4 regions of the Pantoea sp. sgz302252 genome follow, and region 4 is predicted to be linked to each of the others. Evidence: predicted binding sites of a transcription regulator. Region 4 holds the regulator's gene; each other region holds the start of a gene.

Region 1 (4,860 bases), on a different contig from region 4:
GACGTATTCAAAGTGAGCCGTACCGCCACGAATAACGGTGCCCAATGCCACAACGGCGTCATATTTACCGGTCTTCGCCAGTGCGCCCGCTGCCAGTGGCAGTTCGTATGCGCCCGGAACCCAGACTACGGTGATGTTGTTATCGTTCACTTGACCAATGCGCTTCAGGGCGTCAATCGCACCTTCCAGCAGGCTGTCATTGATGAAGTTGTTGAAACGCGCAATGGTGATGGCGACGCGGGCTTCAGGAGCCGCTACGTTAGCTTCGATAATGTTCATACTTTTCCTTTTGGGATTCGACTTACCCCATGAGGGGGGCGGATTTTATCATAATAATTTGCGCGCTGCTTCGGTTATTGACAGCAACTTACGCGGGTATCAGGTGCAAACAGAGATCCGGGCCAACGTGGCGTATCTCGCTGAAACTAAATTGGGGCGCATCGGCCAGTTTCTCAAGCCCTGGCAGCACACATAATCCTCTGGCGTCACTGCCTAACAGTTTAGGCGCAACGTAAACAATCAGCTCATCCACAAGCCCTGCCTGCAACAACGCGCCAGCAAGCGTTGGACCAGCCTCAACCCAGATACTGTTAATCTGCTGTTTGCCCAGTTGCATCATCAGCAAGACCAGATCCAGATGACCGTTGTGTTCCGGGATTTGCAGCGTGCGTACAGACTCCGGCCAGTCGCGAGGATCTGGCTGAGTTCTGGCAAACCAGGTTTCGCCCGGTTGCTGCACGATGCGGTGTTCCGGCGTCACACGATTTTGACTGTCGATAACGATACGCACTGGCTGACGCAAATTTTCCTGCGGATACTGCGCCTGCACATCAGCGTTGAGTTCTTCCCGGCGTACGGTCAGAGCCGGATTATCCGCTAACACTGTTGCACTGCTGGTGAGAATGGCATGGCTTTCTGCACGTAAACGCTGAACGTCCCGGCGCGCTTGTGGCGAAGTGATCCACTGGCTTTCACCGCTCGCCATTGCCGTGCGCCCATCCAGCGATGCGCCAAGTTTTAGCTGGATAAACGGGAAACCGGTACGCATGCGCTTCAGGAAGCCTTTGTTCAATGCTTCGGCTTCGCTCATCATCAGCCCGTGGCTGACTTCAATGCCTTCCTGCTGCAAACGATAAAGCCCACGGCCTGCAACCTGGGGATTTGGGTCCTGCATCGCTGCCACCACGCGGTTCACGCCTGCCGCAATGAGAGCGTCACAGCACGGCGGCGTACGCCCGTGGTGGCTGCACGGTTCAAGCGTGACGTATGCCGTCGCGCCTTTAGCTTTTTCGCCAGCCATACGCAACGCATGCACCTCAGCATGAGGCTCGCCCGCTCTGTAGTGCGCGCCCTCTCCCACTATCTCGCCGTCTTTGACTATCACACAGCCAACACGTGGATTGGGATGAGTGGTGAAACGGCCCTGATTCGCCAGCTTCAGCGCACGCGCCATGTACTGTTCGTCATGCATGGCTTAGTCCTGTAAACGGGCGATCTCTTCGCCGAATTCTTTGATGTCTTCGAAGCTGCGATACACCGAAGCAAAGCGGATATAGGCCACTTTATCGAGCTTCTTCAACTGCTCCATCACCAGATTGCCAATCTGTTTGCTTGGGATCTCACGCTCACCGGTGGCGCGCAGCTGCGACTTAATGTGATTCAGCGCCATTTCGACGTCATCTGAACTGACAGGACGCTTTTCGAGTGCTTTCTGAATGCCGCTGCGCAATTTGTCTTCATTAAACGGCTCGCGAACATCGTTGCTTTTCACCACTCGCGGCATCACAAGTTCGGCCACTTCGAAGGTGGTGAAGCGTTCATTACAGACCAGGCACTGTCGGCGGCGGCGTACAGAAGAGCCTTCTCCCACCAGACGAGAGTCGATCACTTTGGTATCTACGGCTAAACAAAATGGGCAATGCATGGCGCGTCCTGACGAAAGGGGAATAATATTTTCCTATTTTACCACGACCCAGGCGGCGCCGTCATTTTGAGACAAACCCCCGATGGCAACGCGCGCGATACTGCTACCATTGAAGACGAAAGAACTCTGAAAGGAACCCTGACAATGACACGACGTTATTTACGCCTTTTGGCCGTGGGAAGTTTGTTTACCCTTAGCGCCTGTGCACAGCAAACCGAAGTTCACCAGATGCAGCAGAGCGTGAGCGCCCTCTCTCAGGACATGTCCAAACTTAATCAGGAAACGGTCAAGATAACCCAGCAAAATGCGCTGAATGCAAAATCCGCAAGCGGTGTTTACTTGTTACCCGGCGCGAACACCCCGGCACGTCTGGAAAGCCAGATTGGTACCTTGCGCATGTCGCTGACCAATATTGCGCAAAACGCTGACGGGATGCGTGCCACGCTGCGTATTCAGGGTGAATCCAACGATCCGTTGCCCGCCTTTAGCGGCACAGTCGAATGGGGCCTGATTCAGGGCACCACGGACAACTACCAGGAAGTTGACGTTAAAAACCAGCTCATCAACGCCCCAGCAAGCATCCTTGCCCCAAGTGATGTCGATATTCCGTTGCAGTTGAACGGCATCGATCCGAAACAACCGGTCTTCGTCCGTATCCACGACATTCAGCCAGTGAATGCTCAGTAACTGATTGTTGCCGGATAACGCCCGTTATCCGGCCTCTTTCCCGCCTGTTCCTCACGCTTTGACCCCCTTTGCAATGTTTCCTGTTTTTCCAGAAAACCCTGGAAACATTCATGAGAATCCGTACAATGCCCGCCGTCAATGTACGCAAACGTGAACGCAATCGATTACGTATATGAGAAAACTGTGAAACACCACATATTTTTGTGAGCAATGATTCTTATAATAGGCCTCGCAAAAACAGTTACATTTAGAAACGCTTCGGCGGGTCTTTTCACACCCCGAAAGGGATTTTTAAAAAAGTGGCGTCTTTTATGAAAAAAACATTACTTGCAGCCAGTGCAGTGCTTGCGCTCTCCTCGTCTTTCACGGCAAACGCTGCCGACACCGCTAAGCCAGAGTACGTCTCTGACTGGTGGCACCAGAGCGTCAACGTGGTAGGCAGCTATCACACCCGCTTCGGACCAAAAATCAACAACGACGTGTACCTGGAGTACGAAGCGTTTGCCAAAAAAGACTGGTTTGATTTCTACGGCTACATCGATATCCCAAAAACCTTCGGTTGGGGTAACGGCAATGACACTGGCGTCTGGGACGACGGTTCCCGCATGTTCATGGAAATCGAGCCGCGCTTCTCCATCGACAAGCTGACCGGCACCAGCCTGGCGTTCGGTCCGTTCAAAGAGTGGTACTTCGCGAACAACTACATCTATGACATGGGTGCTCACGGCAACGATGCCAGCAAGCAGAGCACCTGGTACATGGGTCTGGGCACCGACATCGACACCGGTTTGCCAATGAGCCTGTCCCTGAACGTGTACGCGAAATACCAGTGGCAGAACTACGGCGCGTCCAACGAAAACGAGTGGGACGGCTACCGTTTCAAAGTGAAATACTTCGTGCCAATCACTCAACTGTGGGGCGGTCAGCTGAGCTATATCGGCTTCACCAACTTTGACTGGGGTTCCGATCTGGGCGACGACAACTTCATCGACAACAACGGGAAGCACGCGCGTACCAGCAACTCCATCGCCTCAAGCCACATCCTGGCGCTTAACTACGATCACTGGCACTACTCTGTGGTGGCGCGTTACTGGCACGACGGTGGCCAGTGGAACGATGATGCCAGCCTGAACTTCGGCGACGGCAACTTCAGCGTTCGCTCCACCGGTTGGGGTGGTTATCTGGTTGTGGGTTATAACTTCTGATAATGCTGATGCCCGGCGGCGCAGGCTTGCCGGGCCTACAACAGAATGCAAGGCATCAACGATTAGCCCGGTTTGTAGGCCCGGTAAGGCGTAGCCGCCACCGGGCAATTTCTCTACTTCACGCTCAACGCTGTACTCTGATCCAATAGCCACGGTCGTAAATACCCCACCGTATTTGAAAACGGCAACACCCATTCCGGCAACTGAATCCCTATATCACGCTCGATAAACGCTCGTCTTTTCAGGACTCGCGCCCAAAGTGCCGGGTATTCAGCGGATAACTGTTTGCGCAGCGTTTCATCTGCCAGTGCCACCGTGTCCTCAATGCTTGCGCCCGCGTAGCCCGCACGTGATGGGATAATATCGATTTGCAGCAGCATGCCGCTTTTGAAGGGAATGTCAGACCCGGGGCCGACTGGCGAGCATAACCACTCTTCATCTGCGACCAGGTGACCAGGATTGAGATGCCAGTGGTATGCCGACTTTGGCAGCACGTCTTCAATCAGTTGATACAGTTCGCCGCCCGTCATGCCCGGGCGAATGTTTTCCAGCCAGGTGACCACCGCGCGGAAATACGGAATAACCACCACATCAAGATAATCACTTACTGCTTCAGGGAGCTGAGAGGCATCTTTTACGACGTAAGCCGCGCGACTGCTGAGCCCGCCTTTATAACTGGTGGTCAGCGAAAATTTATCACCCTGCTGCACGACTTTGTCGCCAGGATAAAGACTGGCGTTAGCGAAGCGGTCGCCCGTCGCGGCGATCATCACCACGTTATTCGGTTGACCGTCAGCGGCTAGCAGGCTGGCGATTTGCTTTTCAGTTTTGCCCGGTGCAACGGCATTTAAGGCGCTCAGAATAGCGGTAGAAGCCAGATTCGCGCCGTACTCATAATGCGCCAGTTCATTGGCGTTGTTGACAACGCGTGCCCCAACCGCTGGGGAAATAAATAGCCCGGTGGCATTTTGCAGTTCCGCAAGCGGTGCCGCTTCACGGAGGGCATCCACGATAAACGCCGGAATATCAAACATCTGACGGGTA
Region 2 (4,860 bases), on a different contig from region 4:
CTGCTTAAGCGTTTTCTGCTCGCTAAGTGTGTCGGTTACGCCGTAGGGATAGACCGCGCCGGACGAGCCCTGGTAAACGCGATTTTCGAGGAACATAGGATGAACATCCTGCGGCCCGGTTTCATAAGTCGGAATGCTGAGGTTTTCTTGCCACGCTTTGACTGATTCCATATCGCCCTCAATATTAACAAGACACACTAAACAAAAAGATTGATGGCAGTTTAATGAACAATCTGGCACTGTTTTCGCGCGATAATCACGCAATACAGTAAACGAGATTTAGTGATATGAAGACTTGCATCAACAATCAGCAAATCCGGCATCACAACAAATGTGTGCTTCTGGAGATCCTGTATCGTGTGAAACGCGCGAACAAATCGACGCTGGCTCGTCTGGCGCAAGTTTCCATTCCGGCGGTGAGCAACATCCTGGAGGAGCTTGCCAAAGAGAAGCGGGTACTGAACGTTGAGGAAGATAAGCCGTCACGCGGTCACAGTGGTGGCGTGTGGCTTATCGCCCCGGAAGGTGACTGGACGCTGTGCCTGAATATCACCCCGACCAGTATCGAATGCCAGTTGGCGAATGCCTGCCTGAGCCCGAAAGGCGATTTCGAACGCGTGGCGATAGACGCCCCTTCCCCACAGGCTCTGCTGGGTGAAATAGAAAAATGCTGGCACCGTTACCGTAAGCTCTGGCCAGGTCGAACTATCAATCTGGCTTTGGCTATCCACGGCCAGGTTGACCCGGTGACCGGCGTGTCGCAAACCATGCCGCAGGCCCCGTGGAAAGCGCCTATCGAGGTGAAATATCTGCTGGAAGAAAAGCTAGGCGTACGGGTGCTGGTAGACAACGACTGCGTGATGCTGGCGCTGGCAGAGAAGTGGCAAAACACCGCCCGTGGGCGAGATTTCTGCGTGATCAACGTGGATTACGGGATTGGCTCGTCGTTTGTCATTAACGATCAGGTGTATCGCGGCAGTCTGTATGGCAGCGGGCAAATTGGCCATACCATCGTCGACCCCGACGGAATGGCTTGTGACTGCGGGCGCTATGGCTGTCTGGAAACGGTGGCCTCGCTGTCAGCGCTGAAAAAGCAGGCTCGCATCTGGCTAAAAGCCTCACCTCAGCCTTCACAGCAAGATCCTCAAACGCTCCAATCTAGCCAGTTGGTCGGCGCCTGGCGCGAAGGCGATGAACGCGTCGTGCGCTGGGTAGAAGAATCGGCCAACGCCATCGGTCTGAGCCTGTACAACTTTCTGAATATCTTAAACATTAACCAGATTTGGTTCTATGGCCGCAGTTGTGAATTTGGTGAGCAGTGGCTGGCCGCTATCAAACAGCGCATCGGCTTCAATCCGTTTGATCATGGCGACGGCTTACAGCGCAATGCAACCCAGATAAACTTTGGTCAATTAACCCGAGCTCAGCAGGTGACAGGCATTGGTTATTTATATGTAGAAGCGGTGCTGGAAAACCAGGGCTGACGCCACCTCTTTGCGAATAGAAAGTAAAAAGGCCGCAAGCGCGGCCTTTTGAGAGTAATGACAAACCTCTGGCAAGTGAAAGTTCGTCATAGGTCACCAAGCAAATAATAAGGAAAATCAATTCATTGATTTTCGGCTGCTCACCACAAAGAAGGAAAAACCACGCTTTTTCCTTCTTTGTCAGCAATCTGAAAAGGCCGCAAGCGCGGCCTTTTCTTGATGCGCTCAGGATTATGCGTAAACCGGGAAGCGAGCGCAGATATCCAGCACGTTGCCTTTGATGCGCTCAATCACTGCGTCATCATTGATGTTGTCCAGAACATCACACATCCAGCCAGCCAGCGCTTTCACTTCAGCTTCTTTGAAGCCGCGGCGAGTCACAGCCGGGGAACCGATACGGATACCGGAAGTCACAAACGGGCTCTTCGGATCGTTGGGTACGCTGTTTTTGTTAACGGTGATGTTGGCACGGCCCAGAGCGGCGTCAGCTTCTTTACCGGTCAGGTTTTTGTCGACCAGATCCAGCAGGAACAGGTGGTTCTCAGTCCCGCCAGACACCACTTTGTAACCACGGTTCAGGAACACTTCCACCATCGCTTTGGCGTTTTTCGCGACTTGCTGCTGGTAGGTTTTGAACTCTGGCTCCATCGCTTCTTTCAGCGCCACCGCTTTTGCCGCGATAACGTGCATCAGTGGGCCACCCTGCGCGCTTGGGAAGACCGCGGAGTTCAGCTTTTTGTACAGCTCTTCGCTGCCGTCTTTCGCCAGGATCAGGCCACCGCGAGGGCCTGCCAGCGTTTTGTGAGTGGTAGTCGTGACAACGTGAGCGTGTGGAACCGGGTTCGGATAAACGCCTGCGGCAATCAGACCCGCAACGTGCGCCATATCAACGAACAGGTAAGCGCCGATGCTGTCAGCGATTTCACGCATTTTGGCCCAGTCAACCACACCGGAGTAAGCAGAGAAGCCGCCAATAATCATCTTCGGTTTGTGCTCTTGTGCCTGCTTAGCCATATCTTCGTAGTCAATTTTGCCGGACTCATCGATACCGTAAGGGATGATGTTGTACAGCTTGCCGGAGAAGTTAACCGGAGAACCGTGAGTCAGGTGGCCGCCCTGCGCCAGGTTCATGCCGAGCACGGTATCGCCCGGCTGCAGCAGCGCGGTGTAGACCGCGAAGTTCGCCTGAGAACCTGAGTGTGGCTGCACGTTGGCGTAGTCTGCGCCAAACAGCTCTTTCGCACGGTCAATAGCCAGTTGCTCAACGATATCAACGTATTCGCAGCCGCCGTAATAGCGCTTGCCCGGATACCCTTCAGCGTATTTGTTGGTCAGCTGAGAACCCTGAGCCTGCATCACGCGCGGGCTGGTGTAGTTTTCGGAGGCGATCAGTTCGATGTGCTCTTCCTGACGTACTTTTTCCTGCTCCATAGCCTGCCACAGTTCGGCATCATAATCGGCAATGTTCATTTCACGCTTTAACATCCGCATCTCCTGACTCAGCTAACAGTAGTTTTTACCGCTTAAAAGGGGGGCCCTTTTGGGCAACGGCGAACAGTATAACTGATAAGTTCTGTGATAACAGGTCTTGACAAAGGATTTTACGCAAACGATTACTTCACCGTCACACAAGGGTTTGAGCAATAAAGACAACGCCCGGGCAAACGGATTTCTTTTCAGGTTTGTGATGCAAGATTTTCACCTTGCGAAGAACCCTTTACATCTCAGGGTCATTTTTATAACATGCATTCAAAATGCACCATTAAAAACCTTCAAAAGGATATTGCTATGCTCGACGCCCAAACCATCGCCACGGTGAAAGCCACGATTCCCCTGCTGGTCGAGACCGGCCCGAAGTTAACCGCCCATTTCTACGATCGCATGTTTGCGCATAATCCGGAGCTCAAAGAGATTTTCAATATGAGCAACCAGCGTAACGGCGACCAGCGCGAAGCGCTCTTCAACGCCATTGCCGCTTATGCCAGCAACATTGAGAATCTGGCGGCGCTGCTGCCTGCAGTGGAGAAAATTGCTCAGAAACATACCAGTTTTCAGATAAAACCGGAGCAATACGCGATTGTCGGCGGTCACCTGTTAGCGACGCTGGATGAGATGTTTAGCCCTGGCCAGGAAGTACTGGACGCCTGGGGCAAAGCTTACGGCGTGCTGGCCGACGTGTTTATCAAACGCGAAGACGAAATCTACCAACAAAGCGCGGCGAAAAATGGCGGCTGGGAAGGCACACGCCCGTTCCGCATCGTCAATAAACAGCCACAAAGTGCGCTTATCACCAGTTTGGAATTTGAAGCCGAAGACGGCGGCGCGGTGGCTGACTATCAGCCAGGACAATATCTCGGCGTGTGGCTGAAGCCTGAAGGCTTCGAGCATCAGGAAATTCGCCAGTATTCCCTGACTCGTCAGCACGACGGTCAGCGCTATCGCATTGCCGTGAAACGTGAAAATGGCGGGCAGGTCTCCGAGTGGTTGCACGATGTTGCTCAGGTGGGCGATGTTGTCCATCTGGCTGCACCGGCAGGCGACTTCTTTATGCAGATTGATCCTGCGACACCCGTAACGCTGATTTCAGCCGGTGTCGGCCAGACCCCAATGTTGTCCATGCTGCATACACTGGCGGCGCAGAAACATACGGCTCAGGTTAACTGGTTCCATGCTGCTGAAAATGGCAAAGTCCACGCTTTTGCTGAGGAAGTGAAAACCCTGGGCGCGAGCCTGCCGCGTTTTGTCTCTCATGTCTGGTTTAATGCCCCAGAAAGCGGTGATGTGTTTGACAGCAAAGGACTGATAGATTTGCGAGCTCACGAAGGCGCATTCAGCAGCCCGGCGATGCAGTTCTATCTCTGCGGCCCGGTCGGGTTTATGCAATTTGCCGCGAAACAGTTAGTGGAGTTGGGTGTGAGCACAGACAACCTCCATTACGAATGTTTTGGCCCGCATAAAGTGCTGTAATGTGAGAGTCATGCCCGGCGGCAGGGTGGTGCTTGCCGGGCCTGGAACGCCGCAGTGACTTAGATTGCCGCGTCGTCTTCTTCACCGGTACGAATACGAATCACGCGTGCCACGTCGAAGACGAAGATTTTGCCATCGCCAATCTTGCCGGTTTGCGCGGTGCGGATAATGGTGTCCACACAGGTGTCGACGATATCGTCCGTCACCACGATTTCAATTTTCACCTTCGGCAGAAAATCGACCATGTATTCCGCGCCGCGATACAGCTCGGTATGACCTTTCTGACGACCAAAGCCTTTCACTTCCGTAACCGTCATCCCGGTGATACCGACTTCTGCCAGCGCTTCGCGCACATCATCGAGTTTGAAGGGTTTAATAATCGCATCAATCTTTTTCATGGTTTCCTGTC
Region 3 (4,860 bases), on a different contig from region 4:
AGAGCAGTCGCGTGTCTCCCTCAAAGTGGACACCACCCTGAACTACCTGGCAGCCGCTCGCTCCCAGTCCTTCAAGTTCAGTTTTTAACAGCTCTTCCAGCCCGCGGGCTGTACTGGCAAACAGAGAATTCATATCGTCACTTATTACTCACAGAAAATTGTTGCGCATTATAGCGAATATAGGCTTCATAGAGGGCGACTTTTTTTCTTTACAGAGGACAACGGAATGGCGACGTTATCACGGCTCTTTATCCATCCAGTTAAATCGATGCGGGGGATTGGCGTCACGCACGCGCTGGCCGATATCAGCGGGATGAGTTTTGACCGTATTTTCATGGTAACGGAACCTGATGGAACGTTTATCACCGCTCGCCAGTATCCACAGATGGTGCGCTTCACGCCCGTTCCTGTTCATGATGGGCTGCATCTCACTGCACCTGATGGCAGCTCGGCGGTAGTGCGTTTTGATGACTTTACGGCGGAAGCCTCACCGACTGAAGTCTGGGGTAACCACTTCACGGCTCGCATTGCCCCTGAATCCATCAACCTTTGGCTTACCGGCTTTTTCAAACGCGATGTTCAGCTGCGCTGGGTCGGCGCTCAGCCGTCGCGCCGGGTGAAACGCTTTGATGCCGTTCCGCTGTCGTTCGCCGATGGTTTTCCTTATTTGCTCACCACTGAAGCCTCGCTGCGTGATTTGCAGAACAAATGCCCGGCCAGCGTGCAGATGGAACAGTTTCGCCCGAACCTGGTCGTGACGGGCACAAAAGCGTGGGAAGAAGACACCTGGAAAGTCGTGCGCATCGGCGAAGTCGTGTTTGATGTGGTGAAACCTTGCAGCCGCTGCGTGTTCACAACGGTCAGCCCGGAAAGGGGGCAAAAACACCCGTCTGGCGAGCCACTCACAACACTACAAAGCTTCCGTACCGCGCTGGATAATGGCGATGTCGATTTCGGGCAAAACCTGATTGCCCGCAACAGCGGTGTAGTGCGAGTCGGCGACGAAGTGGAAATTCTGCAAACTGGCCCGGGAAAACTCTACGGCGCAGGTGAAACGGAAGAGAGATTTGAGCTTGATGTCACCACCGATAAGCTGGTCGATATCGACTGGCAGGGTGAAGTGTTCAAAGGGAATAACCAACAGGTTTTACTGGAACAACTGGAACAGCAAGGCATTCGTGTGCCCTACTCTTGCCGGGCTGGGATTTGCGGCAGTTGCCGAATTACATTGCTGGAAGGGGAAGTCAGCCCGTTGAAAAAGAGCTCTGTCGCGGAAGATGGCACCATTCTTTGCTGTAGCTGCGTGCCGAAAACCGCCCTGAGACTGGCGCGTTAAACCGCCTGGCCGTAGCTGAGACTGTCCATCAGCGGCTGCGGCTGAAGTCTGTCATTCATCACTTTAATCGCATCGCCCAACTGCATGGTACGACCGGCAAGCATCAGCCCCGGTTGTGCCAACAAACAAAGCGCGGCGTTATCACCCGGTTCAACAACCAGCAGATTCACTCGCTCACCGGAATCGCTCAGCCACACCTGTGCGGCATCGCCCGTTACCGGCTGCCAGTTTTCACCGTGCGCCACGAAGTGCCAACTTTTTGGCATTTGTGGTTTGAGGAAGCGGATGGCCACCAGCGCATTAAGAATCAGCTCAGCGCGGTGTTCTTTGGACAATTCGAGGTCACGGCATTTTTCTTCAAACGAGAAGTAGAGAGCGGCGTCATCAACACAAAAGCCTGTTGGATCAAAGGCATCCGGTGTCAACATCCGGCGAGCATAACGCGAACGAAATAACATGCCATTGGCTAAATCGAGCATCATTCGATCATGCTCTTCATCGAAATACCAGCGCCAGTTATCGTCAGGTTTAATTCGCATTTCTCTCCCCCGTCCTCATAGGCATCCTGTGCCTGGAACAACATAATCCCGTTTCGTTATTTGCCTGAATTAAGAAAAGACCATAAAGTTTAATTTAGCAACATTTGGGGAATATAAAACAACCAGGGCAGGAAATAAAGCCCTGGTTGAAAATTGCGCAGGAAAGATTAGATGTGGGTAACGATTTCTTTAATCAACGGTGGGCCTTTAAAAATAAACCCGGAATAGATCTGAACCAGCGTAGCACCTGCCGCCATTTTCTCACGGGCAGCTATCACAGAATCGATACCACCTACGCCAATAATCGGCAGTCTGCCTTTTAATTCTTCGGATAACCGGCGAATAATTTCTGTGCTTTTTAACTGTAATGGACGACCGCTTAAGCCACCCATTTCATCGCAATGTTTCATTCCCTGAACGAGAGAACGATCGAGTGTGGTATTGGTCGCAATAACACCATCAATATTATGGCGAACTAAACTGTCAGCCACCTGGATCAATTCTTCGAATGAAAGATCCGGTGCGATCTTCACCGCCACCGGAACATATTTATGGTGGATCGTCTGGAGTTCTTTTTGTTTATTTTTAATAGCCGAAAGCAGATCGTCGAGCGCTTCACCATATTGTAAGGTGCGCAGGCCAGGGGTATTTGGCGAAGAGATGTTGATCGCAATATAACCGGCATAGGCATAGACTTTTTCCATACAAATCAGATAGTCATCTTTACCTTGTTCAACAGGCGTATCTTTATTCTTGCCAATATTAATACCCAGAATACCGTCAAAATGCGCCTTTTTGACATTCTCGACCAGGTTGTCTACGCCATGGTTATTGAAGCCCATGCGGTTGATCAACCCTTCGGCGTCGACCAGACGGAAGATCCTCGGCTTGTCATTCCCCGGCTGCGGACGTGGTGTTACGGTGCCCACTTCAATCGAACCGAAACCCATTGCGCCTAAGGCATCAATGCACTCTCCATTCTTGTCGAGACCGGCGGCCAATCCAAGGGGGTTTTTAAACGTCAGCCCCATACAGGTTAGCGGCTTTGACGGCACTTTTTGACGCACTAACGCTTCAAGTGGCGTGCCGGTGATGCGGCGTAATTGCTGAAAGGTCAATTCATGAGCGCGCTCTGGATCGAGCTGGAATAGGGCTTTACGAACGAAGGGGTAGTACATGAACTCTCCTGGATTCCCGGTGTGCAAACCGGGGGCGTATTATGGGTGATCTCACCGCGAAAGGGAATTGACCTGCGGCAAAAAAACGCGGTTCTACGCAAACGTTGTCCTATTTGCACTTTTCAGCAAACCAGTGCCGGATAAATCATTTAGCGATCGCCTGCCCCTCTGCGACACTCCGAACAAATGTTATCAATGTTAGATAAAATCAAACATTTGGTTATAAGGAGCGATTATGCGTGTCATCACGATAGCGGGTAGCCCGCGCTTTCCTTCCCGATCCAGCGCCTTGCTGGAATATGCCAGAGAAAAACTGTCGGCAGTGGATGTCGAAGTCTGCCACTGGCATCTGCAAAACTTTGAACCAGAAGACCTGCTCTTTGCCCGATTCGACAGCCCTGCCCTGCAGGCGCTCATCGAACAACTGGCGCACGCTGATGGCCTGATTGTGTCGACGCCTGTCTATAAGGCTTCTTTTTCTGGCGCGCTAAAAACCTTGCTCGATTTGCTTCCAGAACGAGCCCTTGAAGGCAAAGTCGTTTTGCCGCTGGCAACCGGTGGCACCGTGGCTCATATGCTGGCGGTGGATTACGCGCTGAAACCTGTGCTCAGTGCGCTGAAAGCTCAGGAGATCCTGCACGGCGTATTTGCCGACGACAGTCAGGTTCAGGATTACCAGCATAAGCCGCAGTTCAGTCCCAACCTTGAAAAACGCCTCGACAGTGCGCTGGAAACCTTCTGGCAAGCCCTGCATCGCCGTGATATTCGCGTCCCGGCTTTCCATTTAAAGCAAGGAGTCGCCCATGTTTAATCTGTTTCGCCCCCGTTTTCGTAGCCTCGCCCTGAGCGGATTACTCACGCTTTCCGCGTGGAGTCACGCCGCGGAGACTGCTCCCGATGCGTTACGCATTGGCTACCAAAAAGGCAGCGTGAGCATGGTGCTGGCGAAAAGCCACGAGCTGCTGGAAAAACGCTATCCGAACACCAAAATTTCGTGGGTGGAGTTTCCTGCTGGCCCACAAATGCTGGAAGCGCTTAACGTTGGCAGTATCGATCTCGGCAGCACGGGCGATATTCCTCCTATTTTTGCCCAGGCCGCTGGGGCGGATTTGGTGTACGTCGGGGCTGAACCCGCCAAGCCGAAAGCTGAAGTTATCCTGGTGCCGGAAAACAGCCCCATCAAAACCGTGGCCGATCTGAAAGGCCATAAAGTTGCCTTCCAGAAAGGCTCCAGTTCACACAACCTGCTGCTGCGCGCACTGCAATTGGCAGACCTGAAGTTTACGGATATTCAGCCCACTTACCTGACACCGGCAGATGCTCGTGCAGCCTTTCAGCAAGGCAATGTCGACGCCTGGGCAATCTGGGACCCGTACTATTCCGCCGCTTTGCTGCAAGGCGGTGTTCGTGTACTGACCGATGGCAGTGAGCTGAAGCAAACCGGTTCGTTCTATCTGGCCTCGCGTCCTTACGCTGAAAAGAACGGGGCCTTTATTGAAGGCGTACTCGATACCTTCACCCAGGCTGATGCGCTCACGATCAGCCAACGTCAGCAGAGCACTGAACTGCTGGCCAAAACGATGGGGCTGCCGGAAGCGGTGATCGCCAGTTACCTCAGCCACCGTCCGCCTACATCTATTACGCCAGTCAGCGATGAAACCGCACGTCGCCAGCAACAAACCGCCGATCTGTTTTACGAAAATCGCCTCGTCCCGAAAAAGGTCGATATCAAAAGCCGTATCTGGCAACCCACTTCTGCCCAGGGAGCAAAATCATGAGTCTGAATATGTTCTGGTTTTTACCGACC
Region 4 (4,860 bases):
CTCAGACCAATCACTGTCGGGCCGTAGCCCATCGCATTCAGAATGAACGGGGAACCGGTCAGCCAGGCAAAAAAGCTCGCTGAGCAGGCCGCGTAGATAAGCACGTTGCCACGATAATCACGAGAACGCAGCAAGGTCATGAACGTCAACGCTTGTTCTTCTTTGTGCGCTTTCTTTACTGGTTTTTTCAGGCGCAGTGCAGGCAGCATCAACATCAACGTGATACCAAACAGCGTGGCGAAAATGGCCTGCCATTCAAAATGGTGCAGGATCCAGCTGCCCAGCAGTGGCGCCAGGGCAGGGGAAAGCCCAACCAGCGGCATAATGGTGGCGAAGATGCGGTTAGTACGCTGCGCAGGATAGTAGTCCGTCACCATCGCTTGCCAGGTCACCGCTGCGGCGCACACCCCCACCGCCTGGATGAAGCGCAGCACAAGCAGCCACGTGGCATCACGAACCCAAAGCATGCCAATACAGCCCACGGCGAAAATCGCGAGGCCAATCAGCAGAATGGGTTTGCGCCCGTAACGATCGGACAGCGGCCCCCACAATAATTGTGCGAAAGCGAACCCGGCGAGGAACAGGCTCAGGCTTGCGCTGACGGCTGCAGCCGGTGTTTGTAAATCATTCTGAATCGCGGCGAAGGCGGGCAGGTACATGTCGGTTGCCAGAAAACCCAGCACGCTTAAGCCTGCCAGCCAGCACAAAAAACCAATTCCTGGTTGCATAGTCATTCTCTTTCTCGTTGCAGGTGGTGATGGCAGCAGAGTGTAGGGAGTGCAACTTCGCTTGTGAAACGCTAATATTTGTCGGGTGGATTCAAAAATTTTGCAGGCAGATTATGTGGTCCGAATACTCTCTTGAAGTGGTGGATGCCGTAGCACGCAATGGTAGCTTCAGCGCGGCAGCGCAGGAACTGCATCGCGTGCCTTCTTCGGTCAGTTATACCGTGCGTCAGCTGGAAGAATGGCTGGCGGTGCCGCTGTTTGAACGCCGTCATCGCGACGTGGAATTAACGCCAGCCGGGGTCTGGTTTCTGAAAGAAGGGCGCTCTGTTATCAAAAAAATGCAGATCACTCGCCAGCAGTGCCAGCAAATTGCTAACGGCTGGCGCGGTAATCTGGCGATTGCTGTCGATAATATTGTCAGGCCAGAGCGAACCCGACAGCTGATTGTCGATTTTTATCGCCACTTTCAGGATGTGGAGCTTTGTGTCTTTCAGGAAGTGTTCAACGGCGTGTGGGATGCGCTCTCCGATGGCCGCGTGGAGCTGGCAATTGGCGCAACGCAGGCGATCCCTGTCGGCGGACGTTATGCGTTCCGCGACATGGGAATGCTCAACTGGAATTGTGTTGTGTCCAGCCGTCACCCTTTGGCGCAGATGAAGGGGCCGCTAAGCGACGATGTGTTGCGCAACTGGCCTTCGTTGGTGCGCGAAGACACCTCTCGTTCATTGCCAAAACGCATTACCTGGCTGCTGGATAACCAAAAGCGCATTGTGGTGCCAGACTGGGAATCTTCAGCAACGTGTCTTTCTGCAGGCTTATGCGTTGGGATGGTGCCAGGGCATTTTGCTCGCCCATGGATCGACAGTGGGGAGTGGGTGGCTCTAGAACTGGAGAACCCGTTTCCGGATGCGGCTTGCTGCCTGACCTGGCAACAGAATGATATGTCACCGGCGTTAACCTGGCTGCTGGACTATCTGGGGGACAGTGAAACGTTAAATAAGGAATGGTTGCAGGAGCCGGCATAACCGGCTCCTGAGTCCGATCACAAATCGCTAACGAGTAAAGCGTTGTTATCCAAAAAAACAAGGAAAATCAATTTATTGATTTTCGGCTGCTCACCACGAAGAAGGAGAAACCACGCTTTTTCCTTCTTTGTCAGCAACTTGAGGAGCCGGCATAACCGGCTCCTGACTCTTAACGGCGGTAATCGCGGAATGGACCGTCGGCGACAGAGCGGCGCTCGATCAAACGAGGATGCACCTCAATTGACTGCGACTCTTCGCGCTTGTTAACGATGCGGTCCAGCAGCATGTCAAACGCCGCTTCACCCAGTGAATCTTTAGGCTGGTGAATGGTGGTCAGCGCAGGGGTAAAGAAGCGCGCGTTGCGCACGTTATCGTAGCCAATCACGGAAATGTCCTGCGGAACGCGCAAGCCCATTTCATCGGCGGCGCACAGTGCGCCCATCGCCATGATATCGCCGCCGCAGAAGACGGCAGTAGGGCGTGGCTGTTGCGCAAGGATTTGCTGCATGGCGCGGTAGCCGGATTCAGGCTCGAAATCACCCTGCACAATCCAGTTTTCCGGGATCTTAACCTGCGCTTCTTCCATGGCTTTCATAAAGCCTGCCAGACGACCCGCGCCGGTATTGCGCTCCATAGGGCCTGGGATCACGCCAATATCACGGTGGCCGCGTTCAATCAGATAACGACCAGCCAGATAGCCGCCCTGGAAAGCGTTATCGTTAACGGAGTCAGTGAAGTCCGCTTTTGATTCGCCCCAGTCCATCACCACCATCGGAATATGGCGATATTCTTCAAGCATATCGAGCACGGATTGCGGGTATTCAGAGCACATCACCAGCAGGCCATCGACGCGTTTTTGCGCCATCATCGACAGATAGGCACGCTGTTTTTCCAGGTTGTTCCAGGCATTCCCCAGAATCAGGGTATAGCCCTTTTCGAAGCAGTTTTTCTCAACGGCTTCGATAATTTCCGCAAAATAGGCGGCTTCGCTGCTGGTTGCCAGCAGACCAATGGTTTTGGTGTGGTTCACTTTCAGGCTGCGAGCCACGGCGCTTGGGGAGTAATGCAGCTCTTTAATGGCCGCCCATACCGCGTTGCGGGTCTCTTCCGCAACGAAACGCGTCTTGTTAATTACATGTGATACAGTTGTAGTGGAAACGTTTGCGCGCTTCGCTACATCTTTAATTGTTGCCATTCGCTCTCACTCCAGACCCTTTCCTTACGCCTGATTATCGACACGAAAACGTTTGCCTTTACACACCCTGAGTGCAATTCATTTCAATTGCGGTACGCCGGGAAACAACACAGGACGACGGGAGGGGGTCAATGGCTGCTACGCTTTTAAATTAGCGTGGAATTTTGTCTGATTCTGAGGCAAAGGGAAAGAGAAAAATCGTTATGGGCCGAAAACCTGGAAGATTTTTACGCTTAACTGTGCAAAAATGAGCAAGCTCACTTTTGTTGTGGGGATTAAAAGGAGAAAAATTGATGAGTACCGACCTGAAGCTCTCGTTGATGACGACCGTTTTTGCCCTGGGTGTGATCATCATTGGCGCACTGACCGCAGTCCTGCACTGATTTACGCGGAGGAGGCCCGCGCCTCCTCCGTGACGCCCTTCCTTAGATTGTTATCAATTTCGCAAAAATCTTTTGCCATTTCGTTCACTTTTGTTTTTTTGTGATTGATGTCATGCTTTTGACTTCTGCTGTCGCGCCATCACTTCAGGATGGCTTACCGGAGTCACAACATGAAAATCAACTTTCCCCTGCTGGCACTGGCAATCGGGGCTTTTGGTATTGGCACCACGGAATTCTCTCCGATGGGGCTGCTGCCCGTTATCGCTAAAGGGGTCGATGTCTCCATTCCTGTCGCGGGGATGCTGATCAGCGCGTATGCCATCGGCGTGATGATTGGTGCGCCGCTGATGACGTTGCTGCTGTCACATCGTGCTCGCCGTAATGCACTTATCTTCCTGATGGCGATTTTTACCCTCGGCAATGTGCTCTCGGCCATCGCACCGGATTACACCATGCTGTTGCTTTCTCGCATCATTACCAGCCTTAATCATGGCGCTTTCTTTGGCCTTGGGTCGGTGGTGGCCGCAAGCGTAGTGCCGAAACATAAACAGGCCAGCGCCGTCGCGACCATGTTTATGGGCCTGACGATTGCCAATATCGGCGGCGTTCCTGCTGCCACCTGGCTGGGTGAAACCATCGGCTGGCGTATGTCATTCCTTGCAACGGCGGGGCTGGGTGTGGTGGCGATGGCGAGCCTGTGGTTCTCCTTACCGAAAGGCAGCAGCGGTGAGCGTCCGAACGTGAAGCAGGAACTCTCTGTGCTGGTACGCCCTCAGGTGCTGACCGCTTTACTTACCACGGTGCTTGGGGCAGGGGCGATGTTTACGCTCTACACCTATATTGCGCCGGTACTGCACACCATTACTTCTGCCTCTCCTTTGTTTGTGACGGCGATGCTGGTGTTGATTGGCGTAGGCTTCTCTATCGGTAACTACCTTGGCGGTAAATTTGCTGACCGCTCTGTCACCGCAACGCTGAAAGGTTTCTTGCTGCTGTTGATTGCGGTCATGGTCGCTATCCCGTGGCTGGCGCAAAGTGAAGTGGGCGCGGCTGTCAGCATGGTGGTTTGGGGCGCGGCGACCTTTGCTGTAGTGCCACCGTTGCAGATGCGTGTTATGCGCGTTGCGCACGAAGCGCCAGGGCTTTCTTCATCCGTTAACATCGGAGCATTCAATCTGGGGAATGCGTTGGGTGCAGCAGCAGGCGGCGCAGTCATTTCTGGCGGTTTGGGCTACAGCTTTGTCCCTGTGATGGGGGCGATTATCGCCGGGTTGGCATTAATGGTAGTGTTGTTTAGCGGCCGTCGTCAGCCAGAAGAAGTTTGTGCCAGTCAGTAAGTTAACGCCCGGCGACCGTCGTCGCCGGGCAAGGCATTACGCCGCCAGGTTTTTGGCAACGAATTCCCAGTTTACCAGCGCCCAGAAATGTTCGAGGTAGTTCGGACGGGCGTTACGGTAGTCAATGTAGTAAGCGTGTTCCCACACATCAACGGTCAGCAGCGGCTTCGCGTCAGTGGTCAGCGGTGTACC

What was found. Region 4 encodes PurR, which represses purine synthesis genes. Its sites were predicted from a motif close to CANGCAAACGTTTGCNTG; they were not measured.
Region 1: the regulator PurR is predicted to act here: its motif matches at 2,765-2,782, upstream of ACLW56_RS07030 (nucleoside-specific channel-forming protein Tsx).
Region 2: the regulator PurR is predicted to act here: its motif matches at 3,142-3,159, upstream of glyA (serine hydroxymethyltransferase).
Region 3: the regulator PurR is predicted to act here: its motif matches at 3,148-3,165, upstream of pyrD (quinone-dependent dihydroorotate dehydrogenase).

The regions. Positions count from the first base shown of each region.
Region 1 covers NZ_JBLFJW010000007.1:3,681-8,540, reverse strand. Annotated here, with positions in the region: gene ribE (6,7-dimethyl-8-ribityllumazine synthase) at 1-279, opposite strand, end outside; gene ribD (bifunctional diaminohydroxyphosphoribosylaminopyrimidine deaminase/5-amino-6-(5-phosphoribosylamino)uracil reductase RibD) at 368-1,471, opposite strand; gene nrdR (transcriptional regulator NrdR) at 1,475-1,924, opposite strand; gene ACLW56_RS07035 (DUF3251 domain-containing protein) at 2,069-2,611, shown strand; gene ACLW56_RS07030 (nucleoside-specific channel-forming protein Tsx) at 2,923-3,816, shown strand; gene ACLW56_RS07025 (M24 family metallopeptidase) at 3,930-4,860, opposite strand, start outside.
Region 2 covers NZ_JBLFJW010000006.1:175,061-179,920, forward strand. Annotated here, with positions in the region: gene ACLW56_RS06955 (DUF5107 domain-containing protein) at 1-171, opposite strand, end outside; gene ACLW56_RS06960 (ROK family protein) at 288-1,484, shown strand; gene glyA (serine hydroxymethyltransferase) at 1,716-2,969, opposite strand; gene hmpA (NO-inducible flavohemoprotein) at 3,273-4,451, shown strand; gene glnB (nitrogen regulatory protein P-II) at 4,511-4,849, opposite strand.
Region 3 covers NZ_JBLFJW010000016.1:92,100-96,959, reverse strand. Annotated here, with positions in the region: gene rlmKL (bifunctional 23S rRNA (guanine(2069)-N(7))-methyltransferase RlmK/23S rRNA (guanine(2445)-N(2))-methyltransferase RlmL) at 1-133, opposite strand, end outside; gene ACLW56_RS13790 (YcbX family protein) at 227-1,336, shown strand; gene zapC (cell division protein ZapC) at 1,333-1,875, opposite strand; gene pyrD (quinone-dependent dihydroorotate dehydrogenase) at 2,043-3,053, opposite strand; gene ssuE (NADPH-dependent FMN reductase) at 3,289-3,864, shown strand; gene ACLW56_RS13770 (sulfonate ABC transporter substrate-binding protein) at 3,857-4,831, shown strand; gene ssuD (FMNH2-dependent alkanesulfonate monooxygenase) at 4,828-4,860, shown strand, end outside.
Region 4 covers NZ_JBLFJW010000004.1:71,283-76,142, reverse strand. Annotated here, with positions in the region: gene punC (purine nucleoside transporter PunC) at 1-728, opposite strand, end outside; gene punR (DNA-binding transcriptional activator PunR) at 842-1,753, shown strand; gene purR (HTH-type transcriptional repressor PurR) at 1,923-2,948, opposite strand; gene ACLW56_RS04485 (YnhF family membrane protein) at 3,242-3,331, shown strand; gene ACLW56_RS04480 (MFS transporter) at 3,502-4,668, shown strand; gene sodB (superoxide dismutase [Fe]) at 4,705-4,860, opposite strand, start outside.